Regions from separate parts of the Delftia sp. ASV31 genome, predicted to be linked through region 3. Evidence: riboswitches for the same ligand, from Rfam matches in the RefSeq annotation. Region 3 holds a riboswitch; each other region holds the start of a gene.
What was found. A riboswitch is a leader RNA that binds a small molecule or an ion and turns the genes downstream of it on or off. The one in region 3 is predicted to bind cobalamin.

Region 1: it holds a riboswitch for cobalamin, as region 3 does, so the genes downstream of both, JHD82_RS07970 (TonB-dependent receptor) here and JHD82_RS14750 (TonB-dependent receptor domain-containing protein) in region 3, are expected to answer to the same signal.
Region 2: it holds a riboswitch for cobalamin, as region 3 does, so the genes downstream of both, JHD82_RS19630 (TonB-dependent receptor) here and JHD82_RS14750 (TonB-dependent receptor domain-containing protein) in region 3, are expected to answer to the same signal.

What each region holds. Positions count from the first base shown of each region.
Region 1 covers NZ_JAELTK010000015.1:65,255-70,461, reverse strand. The annotation lists gene JHD82_RS07990 (threo-3-hydroxy-L-aspartate ammonia-lyase) at 1-38, opposite strand, end outside; gene JHD82_RS07985 (transcriptional regulator) at 83-724, opposite strand; gene JHD82_RS07980 (YbaK/prolyl-tRNA synthetase associated domain-containing protein) at 791-1,282, shown strand; gene JHD82_RS07975 (CHAD domain-containing protein) at 1,352-2,227, shown strand; cobalamin riboswitch at 2,282-2,567, shown strand; gene JHD82_RS07970 (TonB-dependent receptor) at 2,695-4,935, shown strand; gene JHD82_RS07965 (ABC transporter substrate-binding protein) at 4,946-5,207, shown strand, end outside.
Region 2 covers NZ_JAELTK010000058.1:29,339-34,545, forward strand. The annotation lists gene JHD82_RS19625 (ABC transporter substrate-binding protein) at 1-628, opposite strand, end outside; gene JHD82_RS19630 (TonB-dependent receptor) at 628-2,784, opposite strand; cobalamin riboswitch at 2,905-3,224, opposite strand; gene JHD82_RS19635 (2OG-Fe(II) oxygenase) at 3,237-3,920, opposite strand; gene alkB (DNA oxidative demethylase AlkB) at 3,939-4,589, opposite strand; gene JHD82_RS19645 (2OG-Fe(II) oxygenase) at 4,602-5,207, opposite strand, start outside.
Region 3 covers NZ_JAELTK010000036.1:32,711-37,917, reverse strand. The annotation lists gene JHD82_RS14755 (helical backbone metal receptor) at 1-653, opposite strand, end outside; gene JHD82_RS14750 (TonB-dependent receptor domain-containing protein) at 670-2,574, opposite strand; cobalamin riboswitch at 2,644-2,871, opposite strand; gene JHD82_RS14745 (hypothetical protein) at 2,967-3,356, shown strand; gene JHD82_RS14740 (helix-turn-helix transcriptional regulator) at 3,468-3,659, shown strand; gene JHD82_RS14735 (sulfite exporter TauE/SafE family protein) at 3,669-4,475, opposite strand; gene JHD82_RS14730 (helix-turn-helix domain-containing protein) at 4,604-5,207, shown strand, end outside.

The sequences.
Region 1 (5,207 bases), on a different contig from region 3:
GCTGCGGCCACGTCGTCATAGGTGGGAAGGCTTGTCATCGGTACGGGAGAGAAGGGGTTGCAGATCGGCGGTGTGCCGGGAGCTATTTGGCGTAGCTGTAGACCGTGGCGCGCGACACGCCCAGGTGGGCGGCAATGGTCTCCATGGAGCGGCGCACATCGAGCAGGCCGGCGCCCTTGAGCTCGCGGACCAGGGCGCGGCGCTCATCTGGCTTGAGGGCGCGCGGCGTGGTCGCCAGGCGGGCCGCGAACTGGTCGATGCGGGCACGCACCGTGTCGGCGCCTGCGCCGGCGCCCGTGGGGTCCAGCATTTCGCGCGCGGGGGTGTCGCCGCTGACGGCGGCAAAGCGGTTGAGCATGCCCTGGAAGCCCTGGAACATCGTCAGGTCCACATTCATGCACAGGGCGGCGATGTAGCGGCCCTCGGAGTCGCGGATGCCGATGGACGTGCTCTTGGCCTGGCGGCCATCGGCGAACTGGTTGGGGTAGTTGGCGATGACCTGCTCGTAGCCGGGGTCGAGGATGCGGGCCAGGCCCAGCTCCGTCGCGCCCTGGCCCACTTCGCGGCCCGACAGGTTGTTGTGGATGGCCAGCACCGCATGGGACGGGTCGAGCAGGTCATGCACCACCACCTCGCAGAACGGGGCAAAGGTCTGGCCCAGGCCTTCGGCGATCTGGGCCAACTGGTCCAGAAGCTGGCGCTGTTCAGGGGTTCGTTGGGTCATATTGGACATTTTGTTTTGAATTGGACAAAATGTCAAAATCCAGACGACTTCTCTGCGCTTTCCACCATGTTCGACACCCTTGTAGACCTGCTGCAATCCCAGGGCGCGCGTTTTCGCGTGCTGGAACATCCGGCCGAAGGCCGCTCAGACCTGGTCGCCGAAATCCGGGGCACCGCCCCCGGCCAGGGCGCCAAGGCCATGCTCTGCAAGAGCCGCGATGCGGCCGGTGCGGGCGATCCCCAGCTGTTCCTGGCCGTGCTGCCCGGCGACCGCAAGCTGGACTTCAAGCGCCTGGCCCAGGCCGTGGGCGTGCGCAAGGCCACGCTGGCCTCGCCCGAGGAGGCCCAGGCCGCCACGGGCTGCGTGATGGGATCGGTGCCGCCGTTCTCCTTCAACCCGCAGGTGCGCCTTGTGGTGGACCCGGCCCTGGTCGAGCGCTTTGGCGAGATCGCCTTCAACGCGGGCCGGCTGGATCGCTCCATCGTGCTGGACTCGGCCGACTATGTGCGCATTGCCCGGCCCGCGCTGCACAGCCTGAGCGGGGAGGGCGCCGATTGACCATGGATTGACCCTGGCGCGGGGCTGCGCCCACAATCGTCGGCAACGTCCACATCTCCTTGCCTGACCATGTCCACCCCTGCGAAGCAGCACCCTGACCGGCCCGATGCGGCCGGCTTTGTGCGTGCGGCGCTGGCTGCTGCCCTGGCCCAGGTGCAGTCGCACCTGGCGGTCTTGGAGGGCGGTGGCAGCGATGCCGAGACCATCCACCAGCTGCGCGTGGCCCTGCGGCGCCTGCGCACCGTGCTGCGCGAATGCGCAGGGCTGGCGCCCGGCATGCGCGCCGAATGGGATGAACCCCTGGCCCAGGCCTTTGCGCAACTGGGCACGCTGCGCGATGCCGATACGCTGGCCGATGTGGTGCGCCCGCTGCTGCAGGCCGCCCATGCGCCCCTGTGCGACTGGCAGGCGCCGCAGGCCGTGCAGGCGGATGCAGCCGCTGCCGTGCGCGAGCCGCCATTCCTTCAGGTGCTGGCCGAGATCCGGGCGCTGGCGCAGGCGCCGCAGACAGAGCCATCGGCCCGTTTTGCCCGCCTGTCCGCCGCAGGCACGCGCAAGTACCTGGCACGGCGGCTGGCGCGCCTGCACCGCCAGGTGCTGCGCGATGGCCTGCACTTCGACCGCCTGCCGCTGGCGCAGCAGCACCGCGTGCGCAAGCGGCTCAAGCGCCTGCGCTACCTGGCGGACTTTGCACGGGAATTCGCGCCCGGAATGTGGCCCGGCAAAAAGGGCCGGCGCTTTGCCGAGGCGCTGTTGCCCGCCCAGGACGCGCTGGGCCTGCACAACGACATGGCCGTGGCGGCCGAGCATTTCCATGCCGAGGCCGCGCGCGACCCGCGCGCCTGGTTCGCGGCCGGCTACCTGCAGGCCCGCCTGGCCACCAGCGCGCGCAGCAGCCGCCGCGCGCTGCGGGCGCTGGCCCGGGTGCCGGGCTTCTGGCTCTAGACAGCATCAGCGATAATCCGCCGCTGGCGCACCGCCGCAGCCCCTGGGCCGTGGCGGTGCGCTGTTGCTGAAGGTGCCCCATGCCGCTCACCGGCCAGGGGTTCAACGGGAAGCAGGTGCGCGATGCCATCGAGGTGGTCGCTCGCAATGCCTGCGCTGCCCCCGCAACGGTCAGCGGAATACAACTCCCCACGCTGGCGCGCTATCCACAGGTCGCGCGCTGCAAGCCACTGTGCCCTTCTCGGGCATGGGAAGGCGGGGATGCCTGCCGCAGCGCGCCCACCCTGCGCGCCGCAGCGTTCCGCAAGCCCGGATACCGGCCTTCTGCATTGCTTTCGGACGCCGCGGGAGTGCGCCTGTCCGGTCCGGCCCCAGCCTGCGCTGCCGTGGCCGGCTCCGGCGTGCGCGCTGTGCGGCGTGGTTCAGACGATAGGCCCCGCGGGTGAGTGGGGCAGTTGGGTCAACGCATGCGCTTCGCTTCCTCGGCCGCCGATTCCTCCGGCCTTCTCTCTGTTCTCCCTCTTGTCTCCAGCCTGCGGCCCGCAGCGGCTGCGGCCCTGCTGGCCAGCTGCGCTGCAGCGGCCGGCGCCGCACAGGAGCCGGCTTCGGGCCGATCCGCGGACTCCGCCGACGATGCGCTGGACGCCGTCTTCGTGACCGCCACCGCGCGGCCCGAGGCGCGCAGCCGCATCGCGGGCACCACGCAGACCATCGACCGCGAGGCCATAGAGCGCTCCAGCGCGCGCTCGGTCACCGACCTGCTGGCCGAGAACGCCGTGGGCTTTCTCAGCGAATGGACGGCGGCCCAGACCTCGATGAACCTGCGCGGCGCCTCCACCGACGGCCAGGGGCGCGACTTCCGCAGCCAGGTGCTGGTGCTGGTCAACGGCCGGCGCGCGGGCACGGCCAACCTGTCCAAGCTCAGCCCCTCGGATGTGGAGCGCATCGAGATCGTGCGCGGCCCGTCCTCGGTGATCTACGGCAGCCAGGCCATGGGCGGGGTGGTCAACATCATCATGAAAACCGGGGCGACGGCGCCCGGCACGCGCGCCCAGGTCCAGGCCGGTTCATGGGACCTGTGGCGCACCGATGCGCAGACGGCCGGCGCCAATGACCGCTTCGACTGGTACTTCGGCGTGAGCGCAGGCGGGCGCGGCGACTACGAGTCGGGCGATGGCGGCACGCGCATGGAGAACACGGGCTGGAAGCGGCGCGGGGCCAGCGGCGCCCTGGGCTGGCAGCTGCACGAGCTGCACCGCGTGGAGCTGCAACTGCGCACGGACGGCATCTACAACGCGGGCTTTCGCGGATCGGGCGCCAACATCTACAGCCGCGACAACCGCAGCAACCGCTCGCTGGACCTGACCTACGAGGGCGCGCTGCCGGGCCAGCGCCTGAGCTGGACGACCCACCTCTACAGCCTGGTCGATACCGATGAGTTCAACTGGGCCTCTCCCGTGATCCGCTCGGGCAACAGCGCCGTGCCCGGCACGGCGCGCGACTACAACCACCGCCAGCTGGACGCCACGGGCCTGCGCTTTCAGCCGCGCCTGCGTGTCAGCCAGACCAATGACCTGCTGATGGGCTTTGACTGGGAGCGCAGCAAGCTGCGCTCCGACCGCCTGCGCGTGGCCATGCCGGGCGGCCCTGCGGGCCAGGTTGCGCCCTACGACAACAACCAGACCGAGCAGGTGCACGCGCTGTACTTCGAGGACGCGCAGACCCTGTTCGACGACCGCCTGACCCTGCGTGCCGGCCTGCGCAAGACCTGGGGCACGACGCGCTTCGATGAGACGCCCAACCTGGCCCTGGCCCAGGCCAGCACGCGCGACTACGACAACCACACCTGGTCTGCCGGCGCCACCTGGAAGGCCACGGACCGGCTCACGCTGCGCGCTGCGGCCTCCACGGGGTTCCGCGCGCCCACGGCCACGGAGCTGGCCTCGGACTTCACGGCCGTCGGCGGTGGCCGCACCTTCGGCAACCCCAACCTCAAGCCCGAGACCAGCCGCCAAATCGAGGTCGGCGCCGCGCTGCAGCAGCCCGGCTGGCGCGTGGATGCGGCCCTGTTCCAGAACACCATCAGCGACCGCATCATCACCGTCTCGCGCGGGGCCACGACCAACACCTCGGACTACGCCAACAACGCGGCCGACATCGTGGCGCGCGGCCTGGAAATGCAGGCCGACATGGACCTGGCGCGGGCGCTGAACCTGACGGGTCACCAGCTCAAGGCCTGGGCTGGCGGCTACTACCACTTCAGCATGCGGGACAAGGGATCGCCGGCCTCGGCCAATACCGACAAGGTGCAGCGCATGTACCGCTACGAGGCCTCGGCCGGCGTGCGCTACGGGCGCGGCAGCGGGCGGCTGCAGGGCGACTGGAGCCTGCAGCTGTCCACGCTGCTGCGCGGTCCCATGTGGTACGACACGGAAGAGGCGCTGCTCATCCCGCAGGGCGAGCCCAGCAGCACCTTCATCCACCGCAAGGGCGCCTTCACCATCTGGAACCTGCGGGCCGACTACCGCGTGTCGCGCGGCGTCAAGCTGTTCGCAGCCGTCAACAACCTGTTCGACCTGAACCGCCATCCCATCTTCATCGCACTGGACCGCGCGCCCTGCATCGCCAACCCGGCGTACCAGAACGGCGGCTGCGGAACGTCGATGGCGGGCCGCGAACTCATGGTCGGCCTGCAAGCAGAGTTTTGAGGATCACGGCATGAGGCAATCCAGCACCACGCGCCGCCAGTTGCTGCGCCAGGGCGCGGCGGCGGCCCTGGGCTGCGGCCTGCCCGCGGCCTGGGCCGACACCGTCGCTGCAGGCGGTCCGGTGGTGCTGCAGGATGCGCTGGGCCGGCGCGTGGAGATTGCCGCGCCGCCGCAGCGCATCGTCTCCATCTTTGCCTCCAATACCGAACTGGTGGCCGCGCTGGGCCTGCTGGACCGCGTGGTGGGCGTGGAGGATTTCACGCGCTTTCCAC
Region 2 (5,207 bases), on a different contig from region 3:
GGTCCTTCAGGTCGCGCTCCAGCCCCTGCGCCAGTTGCTCGGCATGGGCGTCGATGCGGAAGATGCGGCCCAGGTTGCGCAGGTCGGTCAGGCCGTCTTCCAGCGCCACCTGGCTGCGCGGCCCCACGCGGATGCAGGATTCAGACAGCACGTACGAGGCAATGCCGTGGCGCTGCAGCACCTCGGGCGTGACCTGGCCCTGGCGAAAACCGTAGCTCCAGCCTCCGAAGACGAAATCTGCCGAGGCGCCCAGGATGGCCTCCAGGTTCATCTCGCGCTCCGCCAGCCGCGGCACGCGGGCCAGCTGGGCCTGGAAGGCCGGGTCGATCTGCTTGGCCTGCGTGATGCCGCTGTAGCCCACCAGCCGGTCACCCAGGCCCAGGAAGAGAAACATCTCGGTGATGTTCACGTCATGGGTCACGGCGCGCAGCGGTGCGCTGGCGTAGGTCACGGGGCTGCCGCAGACATTGACGGTCACGGCCGCCTGCGGTGCGGCAGCCGGTGCCGGCAGTTCACTGGTGGTGCCGGAATCGCTGCGCGAGCAGCCGGCCAGCAGCAGGGTGGCCGCCAGGGCGCCAGCGCACAGGCCGTGGAGACCGTGGAGGCTTTTGGAGCGCGCCATGGCCATCAGAACCGGATATGGGCCGCGATCTCGAAGCGGCGGCCTTGCCCGACCAGGAACTGGCTGCCGTAGCTCGATCCCACATAGACCCTGTCGGCCAGGTTGCGGCCGATCAGGCTCAGGGTGGTGCGCGGGTCCATCTGCCAGCTCAGCGCGGCGTCGGCCACGGTGTAGGCGGGCAGTTTCACGGTATTGGCGTTGTTGCCAAAGCGGTCACCCACGTAGCGCAGGCCCAGCGAGGCCTGCCAGGCGCCCACGCGGTAGTGGCCCCAGAGGTTGGCCGTGGTCTTGGCCACGTTCTGCGGACGGTTGCCTGCGCGGTTGCCGCCGGCCTCGATGAGCTTGTCGAACTGGGCGTCCACATAGGAAAGATTGCCCTCCACGCGCAGGGCGGGCGTGGCCTGGAAGGCGGCGGTGGCTTCCGCCCCGCGCGAGGACTGGCTGCCGCCCTGGATGGAGATGGCCGGGCGGTCGGGGTCGCGCGTGATGATGTTGTCCTTCTTGATGTCGAACACGGCCAGCGTCCACTCGCCGCGCCCGCCGGCCACCTGCTGCTTGATGCCGATCTCGGCCTGGCGGCCCTTGCTCAGGGCATAGGCGGTATTGGCCAGGTTCAGCGAGACCAGGCTGTTGACGGGATCGTGGCCCGAGCTGATCTGCCCATAGACATGGGTGTTGCGGGCCAGCTCATAGGTCAGGCCCAGGCGCCAGGAGGTGGCGGCCAGCGTCTTGTTGAAATCCGTGCCACCCACCAGCGAGTGGCTGGCAAAGTCGTAGACATCGCGGCGCAGTCCGGCCATGGCCAGCCAGCGGTTGCTGATGCGCCAGGCATCTTCCAGGTACAGGGCATGCTGGGTCACGCCGGTTTCTGTCTTGGCGGCGGTGAGATCGGGGCTGGCCCAGCTGCCATGCACGGGGTCCCAGGCCGAGACCGTGGACGAGCCGCCATAGGGCGAATTGTTGGACAGCCGCAGGTTGATGCGCGCGGCCTCCCAGCCCATGGCGATCTTGTGCGAGCCCCGGTCCACGTTCAGGCCCAGGCGGTTGCCGGTCTGCTCCAGGTCGTGCAGGATTTCCAGATAGTCGGAGCGGCCCACGGTCCAGGTGGCGGGGTTGAGCGCGTAGGCCTCGATGTTGCGCCAGTGGCGGTCGGACTTCACGTGATACAGCTCGTTGCGCACCGTCAGCCAGTCATTGGCCTTCCATTGCACCTTGGCGCGCAGGCGCTCGTCGGCATAGCGCAGCACGCTGTCTTCGGCGTTGTAGTTGCGGTCGCGCAGGGACTCCACCACCTTGCCGTCCAGGCCCGGCGTGCCCCAGTAGCGGCTGGGCTTTTGCACGCTGCGGTCGGCGATCAGGTCGATCTGCAGGTCGCTCGTGGGCTCCAAGCGCAGCGTGCTCATGAACTTGCCGTTGCGCGACTGGTCCAGATCGCGCTCGCCTGCGCTGCGGGCGGTGTAGCTGTCGATGCGGTAGCTGGCATAGGCGCCCAGGGCGCCGGTCACGCCCAGGCCCAGGCGCAGCGTGTCGTCCGTGCCCGCGCCCACCAGCACCTCGGCCGAGCTGGTGCGGCTGGGCTGCTTGCGGATGGCGTTGACCGTGGCGCCCATGGTGCCGCTGCCAAACATCAGCGAGGCCGGTCCACGCAGCACGTCGATGCGCTCGTAGCCCCAGCTGTCACCCGGATAGGCCGTGGTGCCCGCAGCCACGCCCAGCACCATGCCGTCTTCGGCCACGCCCACGGAATTGACACCCGCAAAGCCGCGGCTGCTGAAGGCCAGGCCGCCGTTGCCCGGCGTGCTGCTGGCCGTCAGGCCCACGGTGCGCGTGACGGCGTCCACCAGGGCGTAGTCGCCGCGCTCCTGCATCTGCTCGGCAGAGACGCCGTCCACGCTGGCCGGAACTTCCTGGTTGGAGACGCCGGTATGGCTGGCAGAGCGCGCAGGCTGGGCCAGTTGCTGGCCGATGCGTTCGGCCTGGCCGGTGACCTGGACCTCGGGCAGGGCGGTTGATGGGGGCGTTGGCGTGGGCGTTTGGGTTTGAGCCTGCGCCGGCAGGCAGATGAAGGCGCAGGCCAGGGCCAGCGGGCTCAGTCGCACGGAAAGGGACTGGGCAGCGCGAGCGCTGGAAACCCTGGAAAAGGAAGAATGCATTTCGAACATCGGTCTTCGACCGTCTGATGCGAAAGCAAGGCACTGCCACCTCTCCAGCCAGCGTGGGAGGAAAGGGCGCAGGACGTTGCCATCCGCACCCCGCAGACAGTCAAGAAAACGCCTGCACAGCAGGCGCGAAACGCAGCAGGCCGGTCTCCGGGCTCACAAGCGGCGCAAGGACATGCCTTGCGCCCAGCGCCCCGTCTTCCCAATCCACCCGCGAAAAGCTGCATGTTGCAGACCACGCCATGAACCAGTGACAGCCTGTCATCGCCCCTCCGCAGGGTTGCGGAGACTGGCGGGACAGGCATGGAGCGCCTTGACTTGTTTACCGTTGCGGGGGCAGCCAAGGCCTGTGCCGGCAGCGCAAAAAGCATTTGCTGGCAGTCACCTTGTTCCCGTTTCATCCCCATGGCTGGCATGCGGACACCTGTTGCACGGATGCCTTTGCAGGCGCGGCATTATAGCCAGCGGTCTGTTTGCAGAGCCTTTGGCGCCTGGGGCACGTCGTGCAAAAGCAGCTCCAGACCCAGCCATTCGCCACGGTGAACGCGGCTGATGGCATGCCGCAGGTGCACGCGGTAAAAGCCCGCCGCACCGCGCACCGGGCGCGGCCCCGTGGCGATGATGGCCGCATCCCCCAGGCCCAGCGGCAGCACCATGGGGCGCGATTGCATGCGCGGGCGCTGCTCGGTCATCACGAATTCGCCGCCCTCGAAATCCTGGCCCGGCCGGGACAGCAGCAGCACCAGCTGCAGCGGAAACACCGCCGCACCTTCGCTGTATGAACGCAGCGGGGCATGACCCGCTTGCGGCACGCGCAGCAGATGTGGCTGCGGCTGCGTTTGGCCTGCTTGCCGGCCCGGACGCATGAAATCCTCGAAGCAGCCTGGCAACCCAGGCTGCATGCCCATGTGTTCGCGCCAGCGGTTGGCCAGGGCCAGCAGATGCCCGTACAGCACCGGGCGCCATGCCTGCACGCAGGGCGGCAGGCCAGACGCGGCTGCCGCCTCGCGGGCCAAGGCGCGGCTTTCATCCGCAGTCAGCAGCTGCGGCAGCAGGGCATGGCCTTCGGCATCGAGCTCAGCGGCAATCCGCGCCCAATCCAGGCGGGCGAAGCGATCCTGGCTGTTGAGCCTGTCCATTTCAGACCGTCCAACCATTCAGCCCGCCTTGCGAAAAGTGAGATTGATGCGCCGCCCGCCCAGCAGCGGGTGAGGCTGGTCCTTGAGCGGCAACACGCCGTGGTGGCGCAGCCGATCCACGCCGCCCCAGACCACCACGTCGCCATGCTGCAGCGGCACCCTGGCCGTCCTGTCCGCCCGCGCCAGTCCTCCAAACAGAAAAGTGGCCGGCATGCCCAGGGACACCGAGACAATGGGCGCGCCCAGGTCGCGTTCGTCGCGGTCCTGGTGCAGGGAAAGCCGGGTGCCCGGCAGGTACTGGTTGATGAGGCAGGCATCGGGCACAAAGCCTTCGAACCCCGCCGCAGCGGCCGCCTCGCCCGCCAGCCGGACAAACACGGCCGGCATGGCCGGCCAGGGCTGGCCGCTGAGTGGGTCGATGGCGCTGTAGCGGTAGCCGCGCCTGTCGCTGGTCCAGCCCAGCGCGCCGCAGTTGGTCATGGCCACCGACATGGTGAAGCCGCCCGGCGTGACCAGATGGCGCAGCGGCGCCCGCGCCGCAATGCCTTCGACCGCCTCCAGCAACTGCACGGCATGGGGCAGGGCATGGCCGCGCAGCACCACGGATTGGGGGCCTATGGATTCGGCCCCGGCGGGATGTTCATCGGCGAAAAGATCCAGCGTGCTCATGCCGGCCATCCATCAAAGTGCGTCATGAAAGATCAGCCCCACGGTATGGCGATGGCCGCTGTGGATGCGGCTGACCCCATGGCGCATGGCCACGCGGCGGTAGCCGGTGCGCCGCCCGGGCACGGGCCGGTGGCGCACGGCCAGGACCAGCGCATCGCCCTGGTCCAGTGCCATCACATCGGCCCGCTGCCAGTCGCCATCTGCCTGGGTGATGACGAACTCGCCACCCGTGAAGTCCCGCCCGGGCCGCGACAGCAGCAGCACCACCTGCAGCGGAAACACATGCTCTCCATAGACATCCTGGTGCAGGCAGTTGTAGTCGCCCGCACCGTATTGAAGGATGAGCGGCGTGGGCCGCAACTGGCCCTGCGCGTGGCAGCGCGCCAGGAAGTCCTGCAGCCGGTCCGGATAGCGCACCTCCAGCCCCATGCGCTGGTTCCAGAGATTGGCCACCGGCGCCAGGCGCAGATACAGCTGCTCGCGCAGGCGCTGCAGCAGCGGTGGCAAGGGGTAGTCGAAATATTGGTACTCGCCGCGCCCGAAACCGTGGCGTGCCATGACGATGCGGGAGCGAAAGCTGTCCTCCCTTGCGTAAAGAGCGGCCAGGTCGCGGCACTG
Region 3 (5,207 bases):
AGCTGGCCTATGAAGGAGTCCGGCCCCGCCGCATAGGGCGTGGCGTCCACCTCGAAATACACCTTCTGCCCGGCGGGCGTGAGCGCTGCCAGCGCCTTGGCCTGCTGGTCCACCTCGGCCTGCATGCGAGCCAGCAGGGCGTTGGCGCGCTGCACCTGCAGCAGCTGGTCGAGCTTGTGCAGTACCTGCTCCAGCTGCGCCATGTCGTTGGCGTCCAGTGCCAGCACGGGAATGCCGAAGCGCTCCAGCTGCGCGATGACGGGTGCGGAATACGCCATCAGCACCACGTCGGGCCTGAGCCGCACGGTGGCCTCGACCAGCGGGGCAAAGGTGTGGCCCAGCTTGGGCAGGGCGGCCACGCGGGCCGGGTGGTTGGAGAATTCGTCCACGCCCACGATGCGCTCGCAGGCGTCCAGCGCGCACAGTGATTCGGTCAGCGAGGGCAGCAGCGAGACGATGCGCTGCGGCACGCGCTCCAGGCGCACCTGCCGCCCGCGCATGTCGGTGACGGTGTAGGCGGTGGTTGCCCCGCCCGTTCCCGCATCCGCCGCCTTTTGCGCAAAGGCGTTGCCCGCGCCGCCTGCGCAGGCCAGGGCGGCGGTCAGCAGCAGGATGCGGGGCAGGCGCGAAAGCAGGCGCAGAAGCAGGTGCAGAAGCAGATGCATGGGGTCAGGGCAGAGGTGTCCAGCGCACGCTGACGAACACGGTGCGGCCTGCGTTGGCATAGCCGCGCGTGGGGGCGTAGTCGCGGTCGGCGATGTTGTTGACACGGGCCAGCAGCGTCCATTGCCTGGTCAGCTGGCGCTGGGCGTAGAGGTTGACCACGCCGTAGCCGCCCAGCTTGAAGGTATTCGCCTCGTCTGCGTAGCGGCCGCTGTACAGCTGCGCTTCGCCGCCCAGCGTCCAGCCGGCAGCCTGGGTGTCGGCATTGAGCTTGAGCATGCGCTTGGAGCGGTAGGGCAGCAGCTTGCCGGTCTCCAGGTTCTCGGGGTTCATGAAGTCCAGCGAAGCGCCCAGGTTGGCGCTGCCCAGGCGCGTGCTGCCCGCCAGCGTCAGGCCGGTGATCTCGACGCTCTGCCAGTTGCGGTAGCAGTTGCAGGGAACGGCGCTGTTCCAGTCGTAGGTGATCAGGTTCTTGAACCTGTTGCGGTAGACCACGGCCGAGAGGCGGTTGGCACCGGCCGCATAGTGCAGGCCGGTTTCCACGTTGGTGCTGCTTTCGGGCTTGAGGTCGGCCGCCGCCTGGCCCGTGAAGCGTTCGTACAGCGTGGGGGTGCGGAAGGCCGTGCCGGCCGATGCCACCCAGCGCCAGCGCTCGTCGATCTGCAGGCCGTAGCCCAGGCCGCCCGTGGTCTTGTTCTGCTGGTCGCGCACCTGGTCGTGGCGCAGGTTGGCGTCGAACTGGTGGCGGCCCTCGGTCAGGCGCCAGCCGGCCGACAGGGAGTTCTGCACGCGCCGGCTGTCGGTGTTCTGCGTCCAGGCGTATTGCGTGTCCAGCTTGTCCTCGCGGCGCTCCAGGTCGATGTTGAAACGGTGCTGGCCCAGCGTGAACAGGTTCTGCAGCAGGTAGTTGGTGGAGCGGCCCTTGGCGCTTTCGGGCGACTGGGTGTGGCGGTCGCTTTGGCTGTCGGTATGGGAGATCTGGACCACGCTTTTGTACATGGCGTTCCAGCCGGCCTGCCAGCGCAGGCTGCCGGTGGTGTTCTTGACCACGTCGTAGTCGTCGAACGGCGGCGGGCTCTGGTCGTAGTGGGCGCGCAGGCGGCTGTGCAGCAGGCTGGCATCGATCTGGTGGATGCCCGTTTTGTAGCCCGCGTTCAGGCCCAGCGAGGTGTTGCTGTAACCATCCTTGTCCGGGTTGGGCGAGAAGGTGTTGCCGGGATAGACGTCGAAGCCGTCGCTGCGCTCGTCAGCCAGGTTCAGCCCGTAGGTGAAGCCGTTGGCACCGCCCTGAAATCCCGTGGCCAGCTTGCTGGTGCCCTGGTTGCCTATGCCGGCCTCGGCATAGGCGCGGGACTGGCCGTCCGCCCGCTTGGTGAAGATCTGGATCACGCCGCCCATGGCGTCTGAGCCATAGATGGCGGCGGCCGGGCCGCGCAGCACCTCGATGCGGTCAATCTGCGCCAGCGGCAGGGTGGACCAGACCGCGCCGCCCTGCAGCTCCTGCGAGCTGTAGCGCACGCCGTCGATGAACACGGCAGTGTGCTGGTTGCTGGTGCCGCGCAGGTAGACCGAGGTGACCTGGCCCGGCCCGCCGTTGCGGTTGATCTGCACGCCCGGCACCTGTACCAGCAGGTCCGCCACGCCCGTGGCGCCGCTGCGGGCAATGGTCTCGGCGTCGATCACGGTCATGTCGGCCGTGACGGTGCGCAGGGGCTGCTCGCTGCGCGAGGCGGTGACGACCACCGTATCGAGCTGGGAGGTCTGTGCGCGCTGCGCCTGTTGTGTCTGTGCTTGGGCCTGGCAGGCCAGCAGCGAGGCCGCAGCCAGGGCGGACAACGTGCGCAGTACGGGGAACGCCGAGGGCGAGCGAAGAGCGGCGCCGGGGGCGCGCGCGAGGGCGAGGGTGTGCATGGATGCGAGCCAGTTGCGCGCCAGCGACCCCGCCGGCACGGAAACCAAAAAGACCGGCTGCGCTGCAAGCGCGGCCGGCCGCCTGTTGGCCGGTATCCAGACTGGTGACGCACTCGCCAAGGCCTTCCCGGGCTGTACGCCCAGTGGCACGGGTTTGGCGGGGGCCGGTGCCATGCACGCGGCGTTTCACTCACTGTTGCGGGGGCAGTACATGCGGGCGGCTTTATCTGGCCGCCCCATGTTTCCCGTTTAACCGCAGCCCCTGGGGCTGCTGGCACCAACGGCGGCGATTGTACGGCGGGGCGTTCAGTACCGATGTAAAGCTTGCTTGACATGCCCGCGGGTGGCATCGCACAATGTCAAGCATCCTTTACACATTGCGAGAGACTTCCATGAATCAAACAACGGTCACCAACCGCCGCTACCAGAAGGAACTTGGATTTGCGCTGCTGCTCTACATGGCGCTGCTTGTGGGGGCGCTTTTGCTCAGCGCCGACATGCAGGCCGGGGCCCTGCGCACAGCGCTGCTGCTCAGCCCCATGCTGGCGTTTGCGCTGGCCGTGCGGGCCATCGTGCGCCTGGTGCGCGATACCGACGAGTTCCTGCGCAAGTCCATGCTGGAGCAACTGGCGATTGCGGCGGCGGGCACGGCCGGCATCACCTTCACCTACGGATTCCTGGAAATGGCAGGTTTTCCCAAGCTCAGCATGTTCATGGTGTGGCCCTTGATGGGTGCGCTCTGGGTGGCTGCCTCGGTGGCCCACTGGCTGCGCAGCCGATGAGCTGTTCCGCCAAAGTGCCCCTCCCATGAAAAATGACCCCCGCGCTCCCCTTGCTGTGCAAGGTCCGCTGCCCCCCGAGGGGGTGCCTTTTCATCTTGGGGCGGCCCTGCGATGAAAAACACCATCCGTGAACTGCGCGCCCAGCGCGGCTGGAGCCAAGCCGCGCTGGCGGACCTGCTGGGCGTGTCACGCCAGACCGTCAATGCGATCGAGACGGGTCGCTACGACCCCAGCCTGCCGCTGGCATTCGCCATTGCCCGGGTGTTCGAGACCCGGATCGAGGCGATCTTCCAGGAGGGTTGAGCGCAGCGCTCAGGCCACGATCATGACCAGCAGCACCAGGCCCAGCAGGGCCAGGTAGGCCTTGGCATGCAGGGCATCGGGAATGCGGCCGATCAGCGGGGCCGCCAGCCTGATGCCGGTCCACGATCCGGCCGTCAGCAGCGCAAAGGCCTGCAGGTCCACATAGCCCACATGCCAGGGGCCCAGCCCCGCGCCCTGCGATGCCAGCATGTAGGCAGCGGTGCCCGCCACGGCCATGGGCAGGGACAGCGGGCTGGCCATGGCCGTGGCGGCCGCCATGCTGGCGCCGCGCCGGCGCATGAGCGGCACGGTCATCACGCTGCCGCCCACGCCCAGGAAGGCCGCGATCGCACCAATGGCCAGGCCCGCCGTGGCCGCCGCCCGCCGGCCCATTGGTTGCATGCCGGCGGCGGTGCCGTGCACGAAGCCCGGGCGCAGCAGCGCGTCGGCGATGGTCAGGGCCAGGTAGGCGATGAAGGCCCAGCGCACCCATTCCCCGCTGATCCAGGTGGCGGCCGCCGCGCCCGCCACGGCACCGGCCGCGATGAAGCCAGCCAGCGGTCGCACCTGATCCCAGGGCAGGGCGCCCGCGCGGTGCTGGCGCAGCGTGGCCATGGAGGCGCCGAAAATCATCACGCAGGTGGAGGTGGCCACGGCAATGTGCATGGCAGCCTGGCCCACGGCGGAGTCCGCGCCGTGGATGGAGGTCAGCAGCGCATAAAGCAGCGGAACGGCCACGAAGCCGCCGCCAAAGCCGAAGAGCACGGTGGTCACGCCGGCAAGCACACCGAAAGCCAGCAGCAGGAGAGGGAACACAGACAGTCCTTTGGAAAAAACGAGCAAGGACTGAACCTTAGGATGCCGCGGTTTGGCCTGCTTTCGCGGATAGGTCAATAATCCTCGAATTCCTGCCAAAGCCTGTTGGCTGTTTTCCGGACATTCCCATGCTCAACATTCCGCTGCATTCCGTGGACGCCGTGGCGCGCGATGTGCTGGCCATCGGCACCGATTACACGCCTGGCACGCTGCTGCCCACGCACAGCCACCGGCGTGCCCAGTTTCTCTACGGGATGAGCGGGCTGATGGAAGTGGAAACCGACGACGGCGCCTGGACCATCCCGCCCTACAGCGGCGTGTGGATTCCGGCCAGCAAGCCGCACAGCGTGCGCATGCAGGGCGTGAGCACGCGCAGCCTGTACATCGAACCGGCTGCTGCGCCCCGCCCGGGTGTGCACTGCGAGGCCCTGGTCGTCACCCCGCTGCTGCACCAGCTGCTGCTGTCCTGCGCCGACCTGCCGGCGCTGTACGACGAAGCGGGCCGCGACGGCGCCCTGGTCACGCTGGTGCTGCACGAACTGGCCTCGGCCCGCAGCCTGCCGCTGTTCGCGCCCATCCCCCGCGACGAAAAGCTGGCCGCCCTGTGCAAGCAGTTCCTGGCCGAGCCCAGCATCCGCGCCACGCCCCAGGACTGGGCGCAGGCGCTGAACAAGAGCCTGCGCACCTTCAGCCGGTTTTTCCAGCAGCACACAGGCATGGCCTTTGGCGCCT